2 regions of the Roseburia sp. OM04-10BH genome follow, and region 2 is predicted to be linked to the other one. Evidence: predicted binding sites of a transcription regulator. Region 2 holds the regulator's gene; the other holds the start of a gene.
What was found. The regulator NrdR, encoded in region 2, represses ribonucleotide reductase genes. The targets are predictions, from matches to a motif close to CACAANATNTTGTG.
Positions count from the first base shown of each region.

Region 1: the regulator NrdR is predicted to act here: its motif matches at 3,238-3,251, upstream of nrdD (anaerobic ribonucleoside-triphosphate reductase).

Region 1 covers NZ_QTZI01000002.1:135,549-145,335, reverse strand. The annotation lists gene DXB43_RS03110 (type I restriction endonuclease subunit R) at 1-240, shown strand, start outside; gene DXB43_RS03105 (LCP family protein) at 422-1,564, shown strand; gene DXB43_RS03100 (iron-containing alcohol dehydrogenase) at 1,696-2,913, shown strand; gene nrdD (anaerobic ribonucleoside-triphosphate reductase) at 3,348-5,510, shown strand; gene nrdG (anaerobic ribonucleoside-triphosphate reductase activating protein) at 5,529-6,047, shown strand; gene DXB43_RS03085 (enhanced serine sensitivity protein SseB) at 6,159-7,484, shown strand; gene DXB43_RS03080 (hypothetical protein) at 7,500-8,087, shown strand; gene DXB43_RS03075 (response regulator transcription factor) at 8,156-8,842, shown strand; gene DXB43_RS03070 (sensor histidine kinase) at 8,865-9,787, shown strand, end outside.
Region 2 covers NZ_QTZI01000011.1:14,133-23,919, reverse strand. The annotation lists gene DXB43_RS11465 (NAD(P)-dependent malic enzyme) at 63-1,214, shown strand; gene DXB43_RS11460 (TIGR01212 family radical SAM protein) at 1,214-2,158, shown strand; gene DXB43_RS11455 (DUF4364 family protein) at 2,163-2,678, shown strand; gene DXB43_RS11450 (flavin reductase family protein) at 2,808-3,407, opposite strand; gene DXB43_RS11445 (putative manganese-dependent inorganic diphosphatase) at 3,490-5,142, opposite strand; gene DXB43_RS11440 (hypothetical protein) at 5,167-5,961, opposite strand; gene trmD (tRNA (guanosine(37)-N1)-methyltransferase TrmD) at 6,015-6,761, opposite strand; gene rimM (ribosome maturation factor RimM) at 6,770-7,315, opposite strand; gene DXB43_RS11425 (hypothetical protein) at 7,478-7,885, opposite strand; gene nrdR (transcriptional regulator NrdR) at 7,979-8,431, opposite strand; gene DXB43_RS11415 (YlmC/YmxH family sporulation protein) at 8,596-8,847, opposite strand; gene ychF (redox-regulated ATPase YchF) at 8,908-9,787, opposite strand, start outside.

The DNA of each region.
Region 1 (9,787 bases), on a different contig from region 2:
AGAGCAAAAATGCGTATGCTTATAAAGAAACTGCTCAAGAAACATAAATATCCGCCGGAAGGCATGGAAGATGCGGTTCAGACTGTTATGACACAATGTGAACTTTGGACAGATAATAATGACATGGGGGATGAAAAGGTTATTAACTTTCGCAGTGAATCAACATCATATGTTGATTCAGATTATGCAGATTCCATGATGGTCGCTGAAAGTGCAACAACCTATGGAGTAAGAAAATAAAACCGATACAACTAAACTACGAAAACTTAAGATTTCGTTAAATTTATGGAACCGATTCTTAAGGTTGTCTGTGAGACATTGACCAACCAATTCCAGTAAGATATATTTGAATTAATGGACTGTGGAAAAACAGTCCGGATTAAGGAGTATAAGTATATCAAAGTAAGGAGGAACTATGGGCATGGAAAAGCAGAAGGCGAAGACAGGTCCGAAAAAGAAGGTTGGAAAAAAGCAGAGAAGAAAGAGAAAACTGATACTTTTTATTGTAGAAGTATTAGTGATACTCATTTTGCTGGTAGTATTTTATGTAATGAGTAAGCTGAATAAAATCAATAATACCGGTTCCTTAGACGCGAAGAAGCTGAATATTAATATAGACAGCGAGACCCAGGAAGTGTTAGATAATTATACCAATATAGCTATCTTTGGAATTGACAACCGGAGCAGTGGAAATTATGAAAGCGGAAACAGCGACTGTATCATGATTGCCAGTATCAATGATGATACCAAGGAAGTGAAGCTTGTATCCGTATACCGGGATTCCTTTCTGGCAGTAGATGATAAAGACAGCCTGCGGAAACTGAATGCAGCTTATGCCAAGGGAGGACCGACCGGTGCAGTAGCGGCGTTAAATAAGAATCTGGATTTGAATATTACCGAATATGTATCCGTAGACTTCAATGCGGTAATGGAAGTTGTGGATGCATTAGGTGGAATAGAGTTGGATATTACCAAGGAAGAAGCCAGCAATATGCATATCTGGATTGATGAAATGAATGAAGTAATGGGAACCCATGGCAAGCCGGTTTCCGGAGCGGGTGTGCAGCAGGTCAATGGAATACAGGCACTTGCCTATTGCCGTGACCGTATGAGTGGCGGTGATGATTTCCGACGGACCGAGCGGCAGCGTATTGTAGTTGGAAAAATTGTAGAAAAAGCAAAACAGGCAGACATCCTTACTTTAAATGATTTGGTAGACAAGCTGTTTCCGGACATTTCTACCAGCCTTTCTACCACAGAAATATTGGGACTTGCAGCCCATGTCAAAGAGTATGAGCTTGCAGATACCCAGGGCTGGCCATTCCAGTTAGACACCAAGATGATGGAAAAATCCATCGGAGCAGTAGTTGTACCAACGGATTTGGAGACTAATGTAGATTTGCTGCACCGCTATTTATTTGATGTAGAGGATTATGAAACGACAGATAAGGTGAAAGAAATCAGCAAGGCAGTAAGCAACAGGACAGGAAAGACGGCAGCAGATACCACCCGGGATACGAATCCGCTGGTGCAGGATGCGGCTGCTGCTGAAACAACAGAGTAAAAGGAAAATATAACCAAATTTTATAAAAATTTCACAAAAAACAAGAAAAATCCAGTTACCTTTTGTATATTATTATGTTATGATAAAAATATATCAGTAAACATACAATGATTATCAAGGAGGTATTACGAATGCAGAGATTTACATTACCAAGAGATTTATATCACGGCAAAGGTGCATTGGAGGCACTGAAGAACTTTGAAGGAAGGCGCGCAATGATCTGTGTTGGTGGAGGCTCCATGAAACGGTTTGGTTTCCTGGATAAAGCAGAGGCATATCTGAAAGAAGCAGGTATGGAAGTGGAACTGTTTGAAGGAATTGAACCGGATCCATCTGTTGAGACCGTGATGAAGGGTGCTGCCGCTATGGAGAAGTTCAAGCCGGACTGGATTGTAGCAATCGGTGGTGGTTCACCAATTGATGCTGCAAAAGCAATGTGGATTAAATATGAATATCCGGATATTACCTTTGAAGACATGTGTAAGGTATTTGGAATTCCGAAATTAAGAAAGAAAGCACATTTCTGTGCAATTTCTTCTACCTCAGGAACAGCAACAGAAGTAACTGCATTTTCTATTATTACGGATTATGAGAAGGGAATCAAATATCCGATTGCGGATTTTGAGATTACACCGGACGTAGCAATCGTTGACCCGGAACTGGCAGAGACCATGCCGCAGAAACTGGTAGCCCATACTGGAATGGATGCGATGACACATGCCATTGAAGCGTATGTTTCAACTGCCAACAGTGATTTTACAGACCCGCTGGCACTCCATGCCATTGAGATGATTCAGCATGATCTGATTGATTCCTATAACGGAGATATGGCAAAACGTGATGCCATGCACAATGCCCAGTGTCTGGCTGGAATGGCATTTTCCAATGCACTGCTTGGAATCGTACATTCTATGGCACATAAGACCGGTGCCGCATTTGCCGACTACGGTGCACATATTATTCATGGCGCAGCTAATGCCATGTATCTGCCGAAGGTTATTGCATTTAATGCAAAGGATGAGACTGCAAAGAAACGTTATGGCGTGATTGCAGACTTTATGAAGCTTGGCGGAGAGACACTGGACGAGAAAGTCGCACTTTTAATCCAGTACCTGCGTAAGATGAATGATGACTTGAATATTCCGCACTGTATTAAGAACTACGGACCGGACAGCTATCCGGCTGAGCAGGGCTTTGTACCGGAAGAAGTATTCTTAGAGAGACTGCCTGAGATTGCAGCCAATGCAATTTTGGATGCCTGCACCGGCTCCAACCCAAGACAGCCAAGTCAGGAAGAAATGGAAAAACTGCTGAAATGCTGTTACTATGACACAGAAGTAGATTTCTAAAAAATAGATTAAAAATGAAGTAAGCCCCGTTTCGATATCGCATTGATATTTGAGACGGGGTTTTTACAGTCTGAAAAATGGTTTTACAAAGGTAATACCCCCACAGCACTGCGGGGGTACAAAGGGGAGTTATGAAAATTTATGAAAAAAGTTTTATCAAATAGAGAGACAAGACATTGGGGGATGAACCTGTTCTCTATTGATATTTGTAGTATACCCGGATTTTGTGAAAAATAATTGTCCAGATTATGAAAAAAGCGTTAAATTCTAAAAAAATTTTTCTGAAAAAAATTCACGAATCTTGTATATCCCCCTTGCGTAAAACACAAGATATGGTATACTGTATATGCGTTGAAGAGATTCGACACAAAATCTAGTACAGTTTTGTGCCGATTTTATGCGAATAGACTATTTTTTTATGGGAGAGGATTTCAATGAAAATCATTAAAAGAAGCGGCGCAGAGGCTGTTTTTGACATTTCAAAAATTATTATTGCAATCAATAAAGCGAACCATGAGGTGGTGGAAGCGGAACGATTGACTGCAGACCAGATTAAGGAGATTGCACAATATATAGAGGATTCCTGTAAGGATGCCAACCATGCCCTGAATGTAGAAGATATTCAGGACTTAGTGGAGGATCAGTTAATGGACAAGAGGGCTTTTTCTGTTGCCCGGAAATACATTACTTACCGCTATAAACGTGCCCTGGTACGTAAATCCAACTCTACGGATGAACAGATTTTAAGTCTGATTGAATGTAATAATGAAGAAGTAAAACAGGAGAATTCCAATAAGGATTCAACCGTAAACAGCGTGCAGCGTGACTATATGGCTGGTGAGGTGAGTAAGGATATTACCAGAAGATTCCTTCTCCCGGAGGATATTGTAGAGGCACATGAACAGGGAATTATCCATTTCCATGATGCAGATTATTTTGCACAGCATATGCATAACTGTGATCTGGTAAATTTAGAGGATATGTTACAGAACGGAACCGTTATCAGCGGAACCAGAATTGACAAGCCACATTCGTTCTCTACAGCGTGTAATATTGCTACCCAGATTATTGCTCAGGTGGCAAGCTCCCAGTATGGCGGACAGAGTATTTCACTGGCACATTTAGTACCATTTGTCCAGATCAGCCGCGAGAAAATTCATGCAGAGCTGGTGCAGACATTAAAAGAGAGCGATGTGGAGCTGAGCGAAGAGAAGATTAACAGCATTGTGGAAAGAAGACTTCATGCGGAAATCGAGCGGGGCGTACAGGTTATCCAGTATCAGGTAGTAACCCTGATGACTACCAACGGACAGTCCCCATTCGTAACCGTGTTCATGTATCTGAACGAAGCAAAGAATGAGCAGGAGAAAAAAGACCTTGCCATGATTATAGAGGAAGTGCTAGACCAGCGTTATCAGGGTGTTAAGAATGAGGATGGCGTATGGATTACACCGGCATTTCCAAAGTTGATTTATGTATTGGAAGAGGATAATATCCATGAGGATTCGGAATACTATTATCTGACCAAGAAAGCAGCAAAATGTACTGCAAAGCGTATGGTTCCGGATTATATTTCTGAGAAGAAAATGAAGGAATTAAAAGATGGCAACTGCTATACCTGTATGGGCTGCCGTTCCTTCCTTACCGTATATCATGATGAAGATGGCAAGCCAAAGTTCTACGGTCGTTTCAATCAAGGCGTGGTAACCTTGAATCTGGTAGATCTGGCGTGCTCTTCCGGCGGAGATTTTGAAAAATTCTGGAAGCTATTTGATGAGCGTTTGGACCTTTGCTACCGTGCATTGATGGCGCGTCATAACCGCCTGAAGGGAACACCTTCTGATGTGGCACCGATTCTCTGGCAGTACGGAGCACTTGCCCGTTTGAAAAAAGGCGAGACCATAGACAAGCTTTTATATGGTGGATATTCTACTATTTCACTGGGTTATGCAGGACTTTGCGAATGTACCAGATATATGACTGGAAAACCACATACCGACCCGGCAGCAACACCATTTGCCTTAAAGGTAATGCAGCGGTTAAATGATGCCTGCAAGGAGTGGAAAGAGAAAGAAAATATTGATTTCTCCGTATATGGAACACCGCTTGAGTCTACCACCTATAAATTTGCAAAATGTTTACAGAAACGTTTCGGAGTTATTCCGGGCGTTACCGATAAGAATTACATTACCAACAGCTATCATGTGCATGTAACCGAAAACATCGATGCATTTACCAAGCTGAAATTCGAATCCCAGTTCCAGGCGCTTTCACCGGGTGGAGCAATCAGCTATGTGGAAGTTCCGAACATGCAGGATAATCTGGATGCTGTTTTATCTGTAATGAAATTCATCTATGAGAATATCATGTATGCAGAGTTAAATACCAAGAGCGATTACTGCCAGGTATGCGGCTATGATGGTGAGATTCAGATTGTAAAAGATGATGATGGAAAATTAGTTTGGGAGTGCCCGCATTGCCACAACCGTGACCAGGATAAGATGAACGTGGCAAGACGTACCTGTGGTTATATTGGTTCCCAGTTCTGGAATCAGGGAAGAACCCAGGAAATCAAGGAGCGTGTACTTCACTTATAAAAAGAAAGTGAAAAGAAAATGCATTATTCAGCGATTAAATATAATGATATTGCGAACGGCACCGGTGTAAGAACGGTGCTGTTTGTATCCGGCTGCCGGAACCACTGTAAAGAGTGTTTTCAGCCGGAAACATGGGACTTTAAAAATGGAGAAGAATTTACAAAAGAAGTAGAAGATGAAATTCTTGCATCTTTGGAATCTCCCTATATCAAGGGACTGACTCTTTTGGGAGGAGACCCTTTTGAACCGGAAAACCAGCATGCACTGCTTCCATTTATCAAGCGGGTGCGGACGGAACATCCGGAAAAAGACATATGGGCATATACCGGATATGTACTGGATAAGGATTTGGTACCGGAGGGAAGAAGATATACCGAGGATACGAAAGAATTATTATCCTTAATCGATGTGCTGGTGGATGGCCCTTATGTGGCAGAGCTATATGATATTACATTAAAATTCAAAGGTTCTTCCAATCAGCGTGTCATTGACTGCAGAAAATACAATGAAACAGGAGTCATTGAAGAACTGATGTAAACTGCGTGAAAGATAAAGTAGAATCCGGAAGGATTCTATTTTACTTTATAGCATTTTTATATTAAAATAGAAATAACGTGATTGTTTTAAGGAAAGATATAGGAGAAGAACATGGAAATTAGTAAAGAGCGTAAAGAAGAATTATTAGAGACCCATCTTTTGAATTATGAAATGCCGGATGAACAGGAACTTGCAAAGCTTACTTTAGAGGAACTGGAATTTCTGATTCGTTCTGCAGAAGTACATCATAAGAAGAAAACCTTTGTGGCAGATAACTTTTTAAAGAAGATAGAAGTGTTTAACAAGATTCTGGCAGATAAAATAAAGGGATGCAAAGAGCTTTACTGCGCATGGGACAAGCATACCGGTTACCCGCGTGTTATGGGGGATGGAAGTGTATTAATCTTTTCAACGAAAGAATTTGCCCAAAAGGCAATAGAACATTATAAAGAGCAGAATGTAGAACTGGAATTAAAAGGAATCAGAGGAGACAAGCAGATGTTCTTCTGGGCAAACCTCCACTGGTGGGGTATGGAAGATCTGATACTGGATGTGGGAAGCTATTCCTGCAGATTAAAAAGAGATGATTTGCTTCCACCACCGGATTTTTCCGAGCTTTCCAAAGCGCAGATTCCGGTTGTAAATCCGGCTCTGATTCTTGCAATGGCAAGACACAGACAGATTTTATTTGAAGAAAAGAAAGATGAACAGTGGAAACGTGCGGAGCAGTTCTTATGTGACCGTATGTTAAAAGAGGTAGTCCGCGGGGAATTCTTATGTCCGGTAAAAGTGGTAGAGGACCCGAAGGAAGAAAAGGATGCAGACGGAAAAAAGGGAACAGCCCTTCAGTTTGCATTGTTACAGGATAGCAATGGAGCACAGTGGATGCCGGTGTATACAGACTGGCAGAGTTTCCAGAAGATTTATAATGTAAAGGAATGGAAGGGACAGAAAGTCAGTTTTGACCAGCTGATGAAGATTGCAGGAGAGCGAGATTTTGTAATCAATCCGGGCAGTATGGAACTTCGGGTAGAAGAGAACCGGAAGAAAATTATTATAGGTTATTTCAAACGCTATAAGAGGCAGGAAGCTGAGATGGCATCTGGCAATCTTGTTGAAAAGAAAACGGGTGTATTTGTTGGTGAGCCAATTGCGGAGGCGGATGAACTGAAACAGATACTCAGTGAATATATGAAGAAACAGAAGAATATCAAGAAAGCATATCTGGTAACGAAGATTGAACGTAAGGATGACATTAGTTATTTGCTGGTTGTAGAGTTTAAGGGTGAGAGAAAGAGCGTCTTTGAAGGAATTGCTGAAGCTGTAAAGCCGTCCCTTGGCTATATGCGTCTTGATATGCATGAAGCAGACGAAAAGGCAATGGAGCTGATTGGTGAGGTTGCACCATTTTATAAAAAGACTTTTCTGGGATTGTAAATTGCAGGAGGAAATATGGAACAAAAAGAATTAGATGGCAAAGTCTGGGAAGTAAGTGGATTCGTATTTGAAAATGAAGAACAGGCAAAATTGGCAAAAAAGGAAGTGGAAGGAATCCAGTACATACATGATAATATGAACATGGATAATCCACAGATGGTACAGGAAATCTACCAGAGAATCATGGCTCAGGAATTGTTCCATACACCGATAGGATATGCCTATCTAAAAGAACTGCAGGATTATCTGAAAGGACTGCCCGGGGTGGATGCATCCGAAATACCAGGTATTCCGGTGAAAGATATGGGCTTAGACCTTGACCATGTAGCTGGCAAAGAAAAATCTGGTGAGCACCAGAATGAAAATACTGATAAAAATTCAGAGGAACAACAGGAAACGAAATTACAGAAGCGCTGCCGCATCTTACTTTCTGTGAATATTGTGCTGATTATCATTGTTATTGCCATGTTTGCCATCAGCCTTACCAGTGGCAGTACCACAATCTTAAATTATGAGACGAAAATCATTAATAAATATGAAGAGTGGGAACAGGAACTGGATGAAAGAGAAGCGGCACTGGATGCTTTGGAAAAGCAGAATTAAATCGCAGAAGAACACAAATTTGACATATTTATCCGTTAAACTATAGAAAAAAGAAGAGGGAAGCAAATATGGAAAAACGTAAAATTCTGGTGGTAGACGATGAAAGCCGTATGCGTAAGCTGGTGAGGGATTTCCTGGTAAAACAGAACTTTGAAGTGTTAGAGGCAGGAGACGGAGAAGAAGCCTTAGACGTATTTTATAAAAATAAAGATATTGCATTGATCATTCTGGATGTTATGATGCCGAAGATGAACGGCTGGGATGTATGCCGGGAAATCAGGGAAAGTTCCAAGACACCGATTATCATGCTGACAGCCAAGAGTGAAGAAAGTGATGAACTTTTAGGATTTGAACTTGGTGTGGATGAATATATCAGTAAACCATTCAGCCCGAAGATCCTGGTGGCAAGGGTAGAGGCAATTTTGCGGAGAACCGGCAATTATACAGAAGATGATGTGCTGGAAGTAGGTGGCATTGTAATGGACAAGGCTGCCCACATGGTAACAATTGACGGCAAAAACATTGATTTGAGCTATAAAGAATTTGAGCTTCTGGCATATTTCATGGAGAATAAGGGAATTGCTTTATCCCGTGAGAAAATTCTGAATCATGTATGGAATTATGATTATTTCGGTGATGCCAGAACCATCGATACCCATGTGAAAAAGCTGCGCAGCAAGATGGGCGAAAAAGGGGATTATATCAAGACAATCTGGGGTATGGGCTATAAGCTGGACATTGATGCACCGCAATAGAATGTGATAAGGTGGAAGATATATGGCAAAGAATAAGAAAAAGCAGCATTCCATTACAACGCAGATTACATTGACTATCGTTGGATTAGTGGCCGGCACGGTATTACTGTGCTGGCTTCTTAATGTTACCCTGCTGGAAGGCTATTATACCCGCTATAAACAGGAAGTGCTGGAAAATGGGTTTCAGCAGATAAATGCGGCCAGTGAACAGGGAATCTTAAATACATCAGATTATGATATAGATTTTGAAAAAATCTGTTCCAATGGTAACCTGACGATTTTAATCATTACATCTGATGGTACAGTAGTGCGTTCTTCTACCAATGGTGTGGAAAATCTCAGGATGCAGTTTATGGAAATTATCATGGCAAGTGTGCAGAATGATGATATGCATCTTAATATGAAAGTACTGAAAGCAAACGACAATTATGTCATGGGAGAAAAAGAGGATACCAGGCTGGAATCGGATTATCTGATTCTCTGGGGAACCCTGGCAGATGGTAATCTTTTGCTGGCGAGAACTCCATTGGAAAGTATCAAGGAAAGTGCGCAGGTGTCTAATCGTCTGCTGATGGATGTAGGAGTTGTTGCGGTAATAGTGAGTGGTATTATCATTTTTTTTGTTACCCGTCGTATTACTAACCCAATTCTGCAGCTTACAGATATATCCAAGAAAATGGCAGAATTCGACTTTGATGCGAAGTATGAGGTCAAGGGAGATAATGAGATTGAACAGTTGGGCGAGCATATGAACCAGCTATCGGAAATCTTAGAGCGGACCATATCGGAATTAAAGAGTGCCAATAATGAATTGAAGATAGATATCGAAAAGAAGGAACAGATTGACGAGATGAGAAAAGATTTCCTGTCAAATGTTTCGCATGAGCTAAAGACACCGCTGGCACTGATTCAGGGTTATGCAGAAGGCTTACAGGAATGTGTGCA
Region 2 (9,787 bases):
AAATTTTTTAATGATATGATACTAGACGGAAGTAATCAATGGCTAAGAAAAGGAGACGAACTATGGATACCAACGAAAAAGCAATTGAAATGCATAAAAAATGGAATGGAAAATTAGAAACCATCTCCAAGACACCGGTAAAGACCCGGGAAGATTTATCTATCGCATACACACCTGGTGTTGCGGCTCCTTGCCGTATCATCGCAGAAAATAAAGAAGAAGCTTATACCTATACCATGAAGGCCAACACCGTTGCCGTTGTATCAGACGGAAGCGCTGTTCTCGGTCTTGGAAACATCGGACCGTACGCAGCCATGCCGGTTATGGAAGGAAAATGTGTACTGTTTAAAGAATTCGGAAATGTCAACGCTGTTCCAATCTGCCTTGACACACAGGATACCGAAGAAATTATAAAAACTGTTAAAAATATTGCTCCGGGATTCGGCGGCATCAACTTAGAGGATATTTCCGCTCCACGTTGTTTTGAAATTGAAGAGCGTTTAAAGGAAATGCTTGATATTCCGGTCTTCCATGATGACCAGCATGGTACTGCTATTGTTGTTCTTGCCGGAATCATCAACGCATTAAAAGTAACCGGAAAAGAAAAAGAAAACTGCCGCGTTGTTGTAAATGGTGCCGGTTCTGCCGGTGTTGCCATCACCAAACTGTTACTGACTTACGGCTTTAAAAATGTTATTATGTGTGACCGCATGGGAATCATCGGCAAAAATTATCCTGACTTAAACTGGATGCAGAAGAAAATGACCGAAGTTACCAACCTTTCCAATGAATCCGGTACCCTTGCCGATGCATTAAAGGGTGCTGATATCTTCATTGGTGTTTCCGCACCGAATATTGTGACTCAGGAAATGGTTGCATCCATGAATAAAGATGCCATTCTTTTTGCCATGGCAAATCCTACTCCGGAAATCATGCCAGACCTTGCCAAAGCTGCAGGTGCTAAAGTGGTCGGAACCGGAAGAAGTGATTTCCCGAATCAGGTAAACAACGTCGTTGCTTTCCCGGGAATCTTCAAAGGTGCTTTAGAAGGACACGCTTCCCAGATTACAGAAGAAATGAAGCTTGCTGCTGCAAAAGCAATTGCAGGGTTAGTATCTGATGAGGAATTAAATGAAGACTTTATTATGCCGGAAGCATTTGACCCGCGTGTTGCCGAAGTGGTAAGCCAGGCAGTCAAATCACACATCCGCTAATGAAAAACGGCACGATTACACTGTGGGGGGAGAAGCGCTACCACTCTCTGGACTTCTATTTAAAAAATACCTATCACGAAAAGGTATACCGGATTGCATTAAATGCCGGACTCAGTTGTCCCAACCGTGACGGACGCTTAGATACCAGAGGCTGTATTTTCTGCTCTGCCGGTGGTTCCGGAGATTTTGCCGCCTCTCCCACACTTTCTATCACAGAGCAGTTAGAAACTGAAAAAAGGATTCTGAGAGCAAAAAGAAACTGCAACAAATTCATTGCATATTTTCAGGCATTCACGAATACTTATGGTTCTGTGGAACACCTGCGGGATCTTTATATGCAGGCAGTAAATGACCCGGATGTGGTTATTATTTCCATTGCCACAAGACCTGACTGTCTGCAGCCTGAGATTCTTTCACTGCTTGCCGAAATCAATGAAAAGAAAACCGTCTGGGTGGAACTTGGTTTACAGACAATCCATGACGACACCAGAGTGTTTACACGAAGCGGCTTTACTTATGAGACTTTTCAAAAAAGTCTCTTCGCCCTTCACGCCCTTTCTATCAAGGTGATTGTTCATCTGATTTTAGGACTGCCCCACGAAACAAGAGAAATGATGTCTGCATCCGTTCAGGCAATTGCAAATCTCCCGGTCTGGGGAATCAAGCTGCAGCTGCTTCATGTATTATCCGGCACCGATTTAGCCGCTTATTATGAAAAGACACATTTTCCGGTATTTTCCATGGATGAATACTGTGAAATGATTATTGACTGTCTGGAGCTTCTGCCTCCGGAAATGGTGATTCACCGGATTACCGGCGATGGTCCGAAGGATTTACTGATTGCGCCGATGTGGAGCACCGGAAAACGGACTGTTTTAAATCAGATTCACCGCCGCTTAAAAGAGCGGAATACTTACCAGGGACGCTTAGCAACTAAGAGGTGATTTTATGGCTGAACCAGCTACTTTATATAAATTAATTATTCTGCACATGCTTGAACATATTGACTTTCCATTGTCCAATGCGCAGATTTCAGATTTCTTTTTAGACAGGGAATATACCGACTACTTTACGATTCAGCAGGTCATTCATGACCTGATGGATTCCGGGCTTGTCCGTACGGAAAACACCCACAACAGTACACGGTATATCATTACTCCTGCAGGAAAAGAAACGCTGCATTTTTTTCATAACAAAATATCCCCTTCTATTGAAGAAGATATTGCTGCTTATTTTCAGGCAAATAAGCTTGCCATTAAAACAGAAAATGCATATCTATCCGATTATTACAAAACACCGGAACAGGAATACGGTGTGCGATGCCAGCTCCGGGAAAAAGGCCGTACCCGCCTTGATTTTACTTTAACTGTCCAGACAAAGGAACAGGCGGAAGCCATCTGCACCAACTGGCAGAATCAGGCAGATGATGTATTTGCCTGTCTGATGGATTTACTTTTAAAATAAATATCTAAAATAAATGTTATTCAAAAAGCGGAACAACGAGAAGATTTTTCTCTCTGTTCCGCTTTCTATAATTTCTTATATTTTCAGTTATTTTGTCCTTTTTATTTTATTCTTTTTTATTTTGCTCTTTTACTTCGCTTTCTTCTTTCTGCCATTCTTTGAAGGCTTCTGCTTCTTTACGCTGTAACCAAAGCTTCCAAGCTTCTTACCCAGCAGAAAATATTCTCCATGGGAATAAGTCACCAGCCCGCTCTGATTCAGTTCGAATTTACCTTTTTCATTCATATAGGAATCATCAACGGTAACGCCTACTACATCTGCCAGAAACATATCATGGCTTCCAAGATGTAATATCTGGCTTACCTTGCAGGCAATGTTTACCGGACTTTCTGCAATTCCCGGTGCCGATACCTGCGGAAGGTTCAGTGGTGTCAGATGCATGGCATCAAACTTGTCAACGTCACGACCGGATTTTACGCCACAATAATCTGTGGCACAGACCAGATCCTTCGTCACAAGATTTACAACAAATTCACCAGTTTCCGTGATTATTCCATGGGAATATCGTTCCGGACGGACAGATATGGAAAGCATCGGCGGATTCGTACATACCGTTCCTGCCCACGCTACCGTAATAATATTCGGTTTTTCTGTCGGTATCTGACAGCTTACCATCACTGCTGGAACCGGATATAACATATTACCCGGCTTCCATGTTTCTTTCGCCATTTCAATTCTCCTGTATAAGTTGTTATCTTATTTCTGTCTCTGATATGGGCATTTATACCTGCTATCATCCTGCCGTAAGCATTTACGCTTGCTGCAATCCTGCCATTAATGTCGGAATCATCTGTTTCTTACGGGATACTACTCCCTTTAAGTAAAAGCTGCCTGATTCATCCGGCTCTCCAAAGCACTCCTTTAAAAGGCTGCCTGCCTGTGCTCCGGCATAGATTACTTCCGAATTCTCATCCAGAATGTCTGTCAGCATCACAAATACGGCATCCAGTTTCTGCTCTCCCAATGCAATTTCCAGATATGGCTGCAGCTTCTTCTTCGCCATGCCAAGCTGCACGTCACTCATGGCACTAAGCTGTGCTACACCAAAATCAAATTCATCGGTATGGAAGGTTTTAAAATCCTGATAAAACAGTTCTTCTGTTGTCTTTTTCTTAAAATCACTACCGGCTTCAAACATCTTCTTGGCCAGCTCTTCAATATCTACTTCTGCAATCTTCGCCAGTGCTTCTGCTGCTGCCCGGTCCATCTGTGTACAGGTCGGTGAACGGAACATCAAGGTATCTGAAATAATTGCTGCCAAAAGAATTCCGGCTGTCTTTTTATCAATGATTGCTCCCTTTTCCTGATACATCTGATAAATAATCGTTGAAGTACAGCCCAGTGGCTGGTTCCGGAAAAATACCGGAGCAATCGTCTCAAGGCTGCCCAGTCGGTGATGGTCAATAATTTCTAAGATTTCTGCATCTTCGATTCCATCTACTGCCTGGGATTTTTCATTATGATCAACAAGGATCACCTGTTTTTTCTGTAAATTTAAAAGATTTCGTCTGGAAAACATACCGACATATTTTCCATTCTCATCCAGTACCGGAAAATCACGATGACGCACTTTAGACATAGTCTCTTTCACATCATCCACATAATCCTCTAATTCGAATGTAATCAGATGCTCCTTTTTCATAATATATTTAATCGGCATACTCTGATTAATCAAACGCGCCACGGTAAATGTGTCATATGGTGTGCTGATAAGCATACAGTCTTTCTCTTCTGCAAGCTGCACAATGGTCTTTGTAATCTTCGCTCCGGAACAGACAATCACACAGCTTGCATTCATTTCCAATGCACAGAACTGTGATTCATAACGGTCTCCTAAGATAACCATATCGTCATCTTCAATATACTGCTCCATCATATCCGGTGTAGTAGCCGCAACAACAACCTTACCTTTTATGAAGTAACCATGCTCATTTCCTGTTACAAGAGTTCCATTTAAAGTTTCAACAATATTCTTATACTGCGTCCGGGCAGTTGCAAGAATCCGGTTGTCCAATACATCCATATAGGATTTTGCAATATCACTGGTAACAACCATTCCCTGCAGATTGTTCTCATTGTCAGTAATTGGCAATGACACGACATCTAAATTCTTCATCAGCTCCCATGCCCGTTTAATGGAAATGTGACTGCTGACCCCCTCCGTTCTTCGATATTCAATATCCTTAATCTGTGCACCGACATCTGTTACCAGTTCCGGTTCCGGTACATCAAAAAATTTTAGGACATACTTCGTCTCTTCGTTCATATGTCCTGCTCTTTTCGGTATAAAAATACCGTCCTCTGTTTGATTTTTTAAATCTGCATAGGCAATCGCCGCACAAATAGAATCTGTGTCCGGATTCTTATGTCCAATTACCCATGTCTTTCTCTTTCCCTGTGTCATATAATTCCTCGTTTTAACTACTGCTTAAAAATTAAATACTCCAAGAGAATATAGAATAAATGCCACCAATACTACAAAATTGATAACAGAAAACCAGGTTAAGCATTTTGCATAACCTTTTACGGTATTCAAGCTCTTCTCTAAAGTATCATTTTCCTCTAACTTAACGGTAAGCTCTTTAATTAAGTCCTGCATATTGCGGTAGCACTTTACATCTTCGGTATGTATTTTCTCAGCCAGTTCCAGTTTCATGCTGTCTAACTGCTGGGAAATTTCCTGTAAAGATGCCTGCATCTGTGCAGTCTGTTCTGCGGTTCTTCCGGTGGAATCACTTACGTCTGCTGCAATCTTTTCAGACAGTGCATTCAATTTTTCTTCTACACGGTTAATCATTTCTTCCATCTGACCGTGTACTCCGGTAAGAAGAACATCTGCTTCTGATTTACGTGCATTTAAAACATGCTGCAGTTCTTTTGCTTTTTCTTCTCTTTCATCTACGATATTCTGTAATTCCTGCACTTTGTCTTCTTTTGTAACAAGCAAAGCCTGAAGCTGTTTTGCTTTCTCACGGAATTCATCAATCTGCTTTAATAAGAAATCTTCCTTATCCATTCCTTTATCCACCTTACTGTTTGTCCTCTCTGACCTGTTATGCTGTTCGTTTTCTTTTAACGAAGGGGCTGCCTTTCTGGTCTCTGTATTTCTTATCTGTACCTTCTGTTGTGTCACCGGCTCTTTTCTGCTCCGGTCCGGCGTCCCATAACTCTTCGCATTTTTACGGTAAAACATCGTTTTCAGCACATCAAAAAAGCTTTTCACTACCGTCTTCCTCCTGCGGAATCTCTTCCATTCCTATTACTGCTAGACACATTCTAGCATTTACCCTGTGATTTGTCCAGCAAATGCTCAACCATTGCTTTCTCCTTTGCTGTCAAATCTGCATCTGCCAGCAAATCCGGTCTTCGTTCCATGGTTCTTTTAATGGATTGTTCTCTCCTCCATGCTTCTACCTTTGCATGGTCTCCGGAAAGTAAAATAGCTGGAACTTTCTTTCCCATCCATTCTTCCGGTCTGCTATACTGCGGATATTCCAATAAATTTCCTTCAAAGGATTCTGTGGTTCCGGATTCATCATTTGCCAGTACGCCAGGCACCATACGGGATATCGCATCCACCATGACCATTGCCGGAAGTTCTCCTCCTGTCAGCACATAATCTCCAATCGACACATAATCCGTCACAATTTCTTCTAACACACGTTCATCGATGCCCTCATAATGCCCACAAAGCAATACCAGGTCTTCTTCCTTCGCATAATCCTTTGCCATTTCCTGCTGAAACGTATTGCCCTGAGGTGTAAGATATACTGTTCTTGGCTTTCTTCCAATCTTCTGCGCCACTGCCTGCCACGCATCATAAATCGGCTGTGCCTGCATTACCATCCCGGCTCCGCCACCATACGGATAATCATCTACTTTTTTATGACGGTCTAACGTATAATCCCGGATGTTAATTGTTTCTATATTTAAAAGTCCTTTGCCAACTGCTCTTCCGATGATACTGGTATTCAGTCCCCGTTCTACCATATCCGGAAATAATGTTAATATATGAAAATTCATTTTGCTACCTACTTCTTATTAATATCACGAAGCCCATTTAAAAGGTGTACCGTAATGGTGCCTTCCTCTATATTGACATTTTTTACACAATCCTTAATTGCCGGAAGTAAAATATCATCTTCCCCATCTTTATGTAATACATAAATGTCATTTGCACCGGTCTGAAGTACATCCTTTACTTCACCTAAATCTTCTCCGTCATCTCCGACTGCCTTTAAGCCAATCAAATCAGCCACGAAATATTCATTCGGAGCCAGCTTTACAGCATTTTCCCTTGTTACATATAGCCCTCTGCTCTTATACTTCTCTACATCATTTATATTATCAAATTCTTTGAATTTTAATATTACCAGATTTTTAAAGAAGCGCGCCTGTGTAACCTGAAGCTCCATCGGTTCTTTTCCAGTATCCAAAAATACCTGCTTCAGCTTTTTAAAACGCATGACATCATCTGTTGTCGGATATACCTTCACTTCGCCACGCACACCATGTGTATTGGTAAGTACACCTACCTGTAGCATTTCTTCCTTCCAGTCTTCCTGCACTTTCTTCATATCCTATCCTCTTTCTCTTATACTTCCCGTTCTTCAGGCAAGCCTGAATTTAATTATACAAAAGAAGCATAACTGCCGCAAGTAAAAAAGGTAAGATTCTTAAGAATTCTTAGGAATCTTACCTTCTAACGGTCTCTTACTTTTTTATAATCAAAATTGCTCTTATAAATTAAAGTTTTCTACATTTCGCACTTTTGCAGTATCCGTTGCAGTAATCTGCCGGATTCCGCTCTGTTCAATGTTCTCTCCCACAAAGAACTGATACTGCTGCAGTACCTGATCCTTGTGCATATCGGATAATGCCTTCTCAACATCCAGGCTATGTATATCACTTTCAGAACCTTTCATCTCGTAGGTACGATCCGGCTGGTACTGTGCTGCATAATCTGCTGCCCCAAAATCCTGTTCTCTTCGTACCGTAGTCTCTAAGGTATCCTTCTGCTGCTGTTCAGATGCACCGGCATCTGCTGCCGTCTTAACAACCGGTGTATCTTCTACTGCATTCCGGATATTCTGTATGCTGTTGTAATCGTAAAATCCCGCATTGGGACGAATTCCTGAAATATTCATAACGATCACGTTCCTCACATCATAATTATCTGCTACTAATTTTATCGGATAAATTCAACCAAAATCAACCCTTTTCTCCAAAAAGATTTTCTTTTATTTATCCAGCATTTTCTTTAACTCATTCATAAAGGTATTTACATCCTTAAATTCACGATATACAGATGCAAAACGAACATACGCCACTGCATCTAAATCTTTAATCTTATCCATCAGAATCTCACCAATTACAGTACTTGGGATTTCCTTTTCTTCCCGATTAAAAATCTCTGTCTCCACTTCATCAACCAGTCTGGTTATCTGCTCCACGGATACCGGTCTCTTATGGCAGGCACGAAGTACACCTGCTTCAATCTTGGAACGGTCATACTGCTCTCTGCAGTTATCCTTTTTTATTACAATCAATGGAATTGTCTCAACTTTTTCATAAGTTGTGAAACGTTTTCCACAATCGTCACATAATCTTCTCCGACGAATGGAGTTATTGTCATCTGCCGGTCTCGAATCAATTACTCTGGTATTTTCACTGCTGCAAAATGGGCACTTCATCTTTTTTCTCCTATTCTAAAAGCTACGCAAAACACGCTTTGTGAATTTTGCGTAAATAATACCGTTTTTCCATCACCAAACGTTCATAAAGAACTGCTGATATCAGCTTTTACAAATATTGGTCGTACTATTTTTAGTATAACTTTCTCGTATTCTTATGTCAACTAACTTTTCACATCTTCTACACAGACATCTACCAGAATAATATCCGGTCCAATCCGCACAACACGTTTCCATGGAATAATATATTCGCATGCCGGACAAAAAATACAGAAAAATTTTCCCGGCGCAGCTACAACCAGTGCACAGATTCTTCCATTGCACTCATCCAGTTCCAAATCCACCACATTTCCCAGGCAGCAACAGTCTGCAATATTAATCACCTGCTTTTCACACAATTCACAATAGCGTATCATGTGCCTGCCCCACTGTGCCTTTTCTTCTATTTATACTATGCCGGATTTTTCAAAAGTTTCCTATACGTTGAAACGGAATAAAATAATATCGCCATCCTGAACAACGTAATCTTTTCCTTCCAGTCTTACCAGTCCCTTTTCTTTTGCCGCTGTCATGCTTCCACACTCAATCAGATGGTCATAGGATACCACCTCTGCACGGATAAATCCACGTTCAAAGTCGGTATGAATCTTTCCTGCCGCCTGCGGTGCCTTGGTTCCTTTGGTAATAGTCCATGCTCTTGTCTCATCTTCTCCCGATGTAAGGTAGCTGATAAGTCCTAACAATTTATAACTTGCTGCAATCAGTTTCTCAAGTCCGGATTCTTTTAATCCAAGGTCCTCTAAGAACATTGCTTTTTCATCATCATCTAATTCTGCAATTTCCTGTTCAATCTGTGCGCAGATAACAAATACTTCACTGTTTTCTGCGGCTGCCTGTTCTCTTACTCTTGCAACATGTGGATTGTTTGCGCCATCATCTGCAAGGTCATCCTCACTTACATTTGCTGCATAGATAACCGGTTTTGCAGTTAATAAATTATAAGATGCAAACCATGCCTGCTCGTCCTCATCATCACTCAACGGATAAGTCTTTGCCATCTTTCCTTCTTCCAGATGTGCCTTTAAGGATTTCAAAAGTGCCTCTTCTTTTGCAAGTGTCTTGTCCATTCTTGCCTGCTTGGTAACTTTTGCAATTCTTCTTTCCAAGATTTCAATATCAGAAAAGATAAGTTCTAAATTAATGGTCTCAATATCACGAACCGGGTCAATGCTTCCGTCTACATGGACTACGTTGGTATCTTCAAAACAACGTACAACATGAACGATGGCATCTACTTCACGAATATTGGCAAGGAACTGGTTTCCAAGTCCCTCTCCTTTGCTGGCTCCTTTTACA